3 regions of the Colwellia sp. 20A7 genome follow, and region 2 is predicted to be linked to each of the others. Evidence: predicted binding sites of a transcription regulator. Region 2 holds the regulator's gene; each other region holds the start of a gene.
What was found. Region 2 encodes LexA, which represses DNA repair genes until DNA is damaged. Its sites were predicted from a motif close to TACTGTATNNNNATACAGTA; they were not measured.
Positions count from the first base shown of each region.

Region 1: the regulator LexA is predicted to act here: its motif matches at 1,289-1,308, upstream of dinB (DNA polymerase IV).
Region 3: the regulator LexA is predicted to act here: its motif matches at 1,551-1,570, upstream of ruvA (Holliday junction branch migration protein RuvA).

Region 1 is NZ_CP047130.1:974,385-976,673, forward strand. Features, by position in the region: gene ccmI (c-type cytochrome biogenesis protein CcmI) at 1-69, shown strand, start outside; gene hemH (ferrochelatase) at 90-1,175, shown strand; gene dinB (DNA polymerase IV) at 1,319-2,289, shown strand, end outside.
Region 2 is NZ_CP047130.1:4,321,413-4,323,701, forward strand. Features, by position in the region: gene coxB (cytochrome c oxidase subunit II) at 1-126, opposite strand, end outside; gene lexA (transcriptional repressor LexA) at 714-1,346, opposite strand; gene GQS55_RS18665 (type II secretion system protein N) at 2,133-2,289, opposite strand, start outside.
Region 3 is NZ_CP047130.1:3,118,700-3,120,988, forward strand. Features, by position in the region: gene ruvB (Holliday junction branch migration DNA helicase RuvB) at 1-775, opposite strand, end outside; gene ruvA (Holliday junction branch migration protein RuvA) at 879-1,508, opposite strand; gene GQS55_RS13410 (Gfo/Idh/MocA family protein) at 1,764-2,289, shown strand, end outside.

The sequences.
Region 1 (2,289 bases), 1.2 Mb from region 2:
GAAGTTAACAATATATCTGTTGATAAAACAGAGACTATTCATATTGTTATTGATAGTCTTGTTGAATAGCAAAACTAAATAAGACTAAAATGAAATCACGCTTTACAGCTAATAACAATAACGTTGGCGATAATAATGCCAATAGTAAAAAAGTTTTTAAAACAGGAGTTTTACTAACTAATTTAGGATCACCAGCTGCACCAACTACGGGTGCAGTGCGTAAATATTTACGTGAATTTCTGTCTGATCCCAGAGTTGTTGAAATTCCGCGTCTTATTTGGTTGATAATACTGCATGGTATTATCTTACGTATACGTCCCCAAAAATCTGCAAAGCTCTATCAAACTGTATGGACAGAGCAGGGCGCACCTTTACTTGTTATTAGCAGAGCTCAGCAACAAAAAGTAGCGGCACAACTACAACAAAAGTACGGACAGGATGTCATTGTTGATATTGCTATGCGTTATGGTGAGCCTTCAATACCTAGCGTATTACAAAAATTTCAACAAGCAGGCGTAGATAATATTGTTGTGTTACCGCTTTATCCACAATATGCAGGGCCCACTACCGCCTCTACTTTTGATGCGGTTAGCAAAGAGCTAAAAAAATGGCGTTATATACCTAATATCAGCTTTATTAATAGTTATCATAATAATAAATCTTATATTAATGCACTAGCTAATACGGTAATAGAGCACTTAAATGAACATGGTACACCCGATAAACTAGTACTTTCTTATCACGGAATGCCTGAGTTATTTTATCAATGGGGAGACCCTTATTATGATTTTTGTAAAATAACAACAGACCTACTAAAGAAAGAATTATTAAGTCGCTCAGACAGTAACTTATTAAGTGAAAAATTACACTTAACAGATGATTTTTTCGTGATGACTTTTCAATCACGTTTTGGTAAAGCACAATGGTTACAGCCTTATACCGATGAGACACTTGAAAGTTTAGCGAAAGCAGGGCATAAACATATTGCAATTATAAGTCCTGCATTTAGCGCTGATTGTTTAGAAACACTAGAAGAGCTTGAGCATGAAAATCGAGACATTTTTATTGAGGCTGGTGGTGAAGAATATCATTATATAGCGGCGCTAAATGATCGAGATGACCATATTCAAGCTATTGTAAATATTTTAGCACCAAAGCTTAATGCTATAAAGTGATCTAACTTGAATGATTAGTTAGTCTAAATTTCAAGACTAATAGCTCTAAATAGCCTCATGTAATAGAGTGCAACAGTCTTAATAGAATACTTTAAACGTAATTGAGTAATTGACACTGTATAAAAAATCAGTAAAATGTCTGTATGAGAAAAATAATTCATATAGACATGGACTGTTTCTATGCAGCCGTAGAGATGCGAGACTTCCCTGAATACCGTGATATACCTTTAGCGGTTGGTGGTGACGGACCTCGCAGCGTTCTTTGTACTTGTAACTATCAAGCGCGAAAATTTGGCGTACGTTCTGCTATGCCAGCAAGTAAAGCGAAATTACTCTGTCCTGAATTAACCATTGTGCATGGACGCATGTCGGTTTATAAAGAAATTTCTGAACACATAAGAGAGATTTTTTCTCGTTATACTCACCTTATTGAACCCTTATCGCTTGATGAAGCCTTTCTTGATGTAACTGACTCAGTACAATGTCATGGCAGTGCAACGCTTATTGCGGAAAAAATTCGCAGTGATATATATAATGAGCTAAACCTTACTGCCTCGGCAGGTGTAGCGCCAAATAAGTTTATTGCAAAAATAGCCAGTGATGAAAATAAGCCTAATGGGCAATGTGTTGTCACACCTGATAACGTTAATAGCTTTGTAGAGCAACTATCTCTGAAAAAAATACCAGGGATAGGACCTAAAACATTTCAAAAATTACAATCTTTTGGTTTTACTACTTGTGCAGACGTTAGAGCATCTTCCATTGCGAACCTCACCACTATAGTCGGTAAATTTGCGACTAGTTTGTATCAAAAATCCCACGGTATCGACAATAGAGAACTAGAGGTGAGCAGACAACGTAAATCGTTGGCGATAGAAACAACTTTAATGGCGGATGTTTATAGTGAAACGGAATGCTTAATAGTTATTGAAAAGCTATATCCTCAATTAGTCGAGCGGTTAGCAAAAGTTGAGGGTAGGCAAATTGTTCGCCAAGGTATTAAATTAAAATTCAATGACTTTAATCAAACTACGGTCGAGCAGCAAAGTTTAGCTGCAGAAGAGAATGTTTTTCATCGTTTATTACCTAAAGCCCATGAACGCGCAAAAGGGCG
Region 2 (2,289 bases):
CTCCCTACTAACTGCCGTTACGCCTTTAGTCAAATTTAACTGTGAATCTGACCAAGCTGAACTGGAAAATAAGCTTAGACAAACAAGACAAATTTCCGTCCACCAACGTTGATTACTTCTATTCACTCAACCTCTCCCCTATCAATATCTATTTTGTTTTAAATAAAAGTGATGTAATTCACTCTTTAAAACAAAATATAAAAATAGAAAACAGAAAAGCAGCAATGTACATCAAAAATCATTGAACTGATGATCTGTTAATTTAGTTATTATTATTTTCTAATTAAGCACTTAATTTGAAATTTATTAAATTAACTGACGTAGAATTGCCAACTCAAATTACACAATAGTAAATATTAAGTTTAGGTATCGAATTAGCGCATTGACGTCTTTTTTTTATTCTTATTCAGTTTCTTGCTAGATACTTTGTTCGATTCATCTTCTAGAATCGCTCAAAACTTAACCTAGGTCAAATGATAATTTATATAAAAGGCAATACAATCAATAGAGTAACTACTCTAAGCTTTCTCTACAGCTTGACTAGTATAGTCTGGGGGAATTTTGGCTATTGATATAATCAATACTAATCAATTGATTACTTAATAACCAAACATGAGATATGTCTTAGTTTATGGAATAGAATGCGATATGATATTGATGCAAATTGCTATTACGATGTAGTAACAGTTTAGGATAATATAAGTAAATAAAAACTACATCCAATTGCCATTACGAATAACACCAACGGCAAGTCCTTCAACATGAAAATCTTGAGAACTAAGATCCACTTTGATCGGTTCAAAGTCTTCATTTTCGGCTTGTAAATAGACGATATTACCATCACGTTTAAAACGTTTTACTGTTACTTCGTTTTCTACTCTAGCAACAATAACTTGACCATTTTGAACGTCAGTCGTTTGATGTACTGCTAATAAATCACCATCTAAAATACCAATATTTTTCATGCTTTCACCATTCACTCGCAACAAATAGTTAGCAACAGGATGAAATAGATCACCACTCATTTTGTAATGTTCTTCAACATGTTCTTCAGCTAAAATAGGTTCTCCCGCAGCAACTCTACCAATAATAGGAAGTCCATCCTCTTCAATAAATTGCTCTGATAAACGTATTCCACGAGATGTGCCAGGCAACATTTCAATATAGCCTTTCTTTGCTAATGCTTTTAAATGTTCTTCCGCCGCATTCGCAGATTTAAAACCAAAAAAAGTTGCTATTTCGGCTCTAGTTGGTGGCATTCCTGTTTCTTGAATTTTATCTTTAATCAAATCAAATATTTGTTTTTGACGATTAGTTAACGGTTTTAATTCACTTACTGCTGGCATTAGCGTTTCCTTTCGAGGTAAAGACCTGTATTTATTCACAACTGTCATTATATACAGCCAACTAGTAAACGCAAGGGGTTACTAATAACCTTAGGATCATATTCTTAGAATATGGACTTAAAATTATCAATATAATTAACGTGATAGGAGAATAAATGAGTATAAAACCTGATCATTTACTTTAAGATTAAGCTTGATAAATACACATACGTATTTATCAGTTTTATTTGAACAAAATAATTTTGGGAAAGCAGAAAACAAGTTAATCAATATTAATTGAGTGCCAATCCAGAAGAGAATGCGAGTAAGCATTTGATCTACAAAAATAAAAGATAGTGGCTCACTTAATTATAAAGTGAGCCACTAATCAAACTAAAAAACTAAACGGTAGCTACCACAGCTATCAGGCGTACCTAAAAAGGTAAGGAATGACGAGAACTGTCGTCATTCTGAACTTGATTCAAAATCTCAAGTGTTAAGTCGTATAATTTTTGAGATTTAGTAGCTTAATAACTATTCAACTACACGTATGGGATTCCGTATTAAGACACCTACGGAGTGACGACGAATGTCGCCTGTTCTTATTATTAGGCGAATAAATTCGCCCCTACGGTGATGTCGTTCACCTTTGCCTAACAATGTTTTTTGTTAAGGCGTATGTAGGGTGAATGTAGGGGCGACTTCAGTCGCCATCCTACCGACTATTCAACCACATGCATGGGATTCCGTATTAAATGACCTACGGAATGACAAAGGTGGTGACCTGTGTACTAGTTAACGAAAAAACTAAAACACTAAACGGTAGCGGCCACGGCTATCTGGCGTACCTAAAAAAGGTAAGGCGTCGTTAAGGGCGGCTGGAAACTTAGGGCCTGGTGTTAAATATCCCTTGCCAGATGCTTTGCCATTTTGACCAACTGATGCGGTAAAGGTTAAGCCTAAA
Region 3 (2,289 bases), 1.2 Mb from region 2:
CATTATCGACTTCTAACATATCAAGAGCTGCCGCGGCTGTTTCTTGGTTCACTAAACCATGGGTTTTAATATCTGCATAGTCTCGTACACGACGTAATAGTCGATTAGCAATACGAGGAGTACCACGAGAGCGACGAGCCACTTCAAAGGCTCCTAATGCATCTATCTCTAAATTTAAGAAGTGTGCGGATCGTTTAACAATGGTGGTTAAATCTTCCACATTATAAAACTCTAAGCGTTGAACAATACCAAATCTATCTCTGAGCGGGGATGTTAGCGCACCAGCCCTAGTAGTAGCACCAATTAAAGTAAAAGGCGGTAAATCTAACTTAATTGAACGGGCTGCGGGCCCTTCTCCAATCATGATATCAAGCTGATAATCCTCCATTGCGGGATAAAGTATTTCCTCAACTACTGGGCTTAATCGATGAATTTCATCAATAAAGAGAATATCGTTTTCTTCTAAATTAGTTAACAGTGCAGCTAAATCACCGGCTTTTTCTAACACAGGTCCAGAAGTAGTTCGAATGCTTACGCCCATTTCATTGGCAACAATATTAGCCAATGTTGTTTTACCTAGACCTGGTGGTCCGAAAATAAGTAAATGGTCAAGGGGCTCTTCGCGTTTTTTGGCCGCTGGAATAAAAATTTCCATTTGTGCTTTAACATGAGCTTGCCCAGTGTAATCAGTAAGCATTTTAGGACGAATGGCACGATCGACACCTTCATCTTCAATACTTGCGACAGGCTCAATTAAACGATCTGCTTCTATCATTTTTATTTCCTATTATTACCAGCAAGGTTTTTATTGCAGTAATTAATATTATTCATTTTAGTAACGGCTCTACTCTAGGAGAGTACTTTGGCAGTATGAGTATTTATAACATTGATTTCAAAGAAAGGCGTATAATATCCTCGCTTGACATACCTTCATTATAAACAGCTTTAACCGCTTTATCGGCTTGTACTTGTTTATATCCTAATGAAATAAGTGCATTAATCGCATCACCTTTATTATTACGGAAAGGATCATTCACAAAAGTATTTTCGGTAGTTAACTGTACTGGCATTGCATCTGTTGCCGGAGTTAATGAAGTTATTTGCCAATCTTTTAAACGATCTCGCATTTCTATTAACAAGCGCTCTGCTGTTTTTTTACCAACACCTGGAATTTTTACAATACCAGAAACATCATCATGAGCAACATAACTCACAAATTGATCCGCCGACATTGCCGATAATACCGCTAAGGCTAATTTAGGGCCAACACCATTCACTTTAATTAATAAACGAAACAGCTTTCGTTCAGTAGTATTAGCAAAGCCATATAATAATTGTGCGTCTTCACGTACTACAAAATGGGTATAAATAATCGCTTGTTCATTCAACTCAGGCAGCGCATAAATACTGGTCATTGGCATAGTCACTTCGTAACCAACACCTGCACACTCGATGAGAATTTCGGGTGGGAATTTTTCAGCTAAAGTACCAGATAAACGACCAATCACAAGATAAACCTAAAGAAAATAATTAATGTGATAAAATCATACCACTAGATATTTATACAGTAAACCATTTTAATCCTGATAATATTTCAGTTAGTTTATATTTTCTGATAATTTAGACTGTGAATAAAGAAAATCGCGTTAACGCTAATTTTACTTATCATTTAATTAAGCTGGACGTTACTCGAAAAATTCAATCAACGATAAATACTGAGCATACAAAAAATTATGGAAGATATTTCTTTAACAAGTAAAAAAATAAATATTGCAATTATTGGTAGTAATTTTATCGTGGATACATTCTTAACTGCCGCAGTAGAAGTTGAGGAATTTAACTTTTACGCTATATATTCTCGTCAACAAGCGACAGGTGAAGCTAAGGCGTTACAGTATGATTATATAAATGATGGTAAAAAAGTAAAAGTATTTACTGATTTAGCTGTAATGCTTGATGATGACAATATTGACGCCGTATATATTGCGTCTCCAAATAGCTTTCATGCTAAACAAGCTATTCAATGTTTGAACGCGGGAAAACATGTATTAGGCGAAAAACCGAGTGCATCAAATAGTAAAGAGTTAAGCGAAATATTATCTGCTGCAATAGAAAATAATTGTTGTTTCATGGAAGCATTAATGAGCTTACACCTGCCAAATTTTTCACTGGTAAAACAACAGATTTATCGTATTGGTAAGCCGCGTAAATATTTTGGTCAATATTGCCAATACAGTTCAAGATACCGCCTCGCTCTCGAGTCTTTCGCAAAAAATAAATTAACGCCAA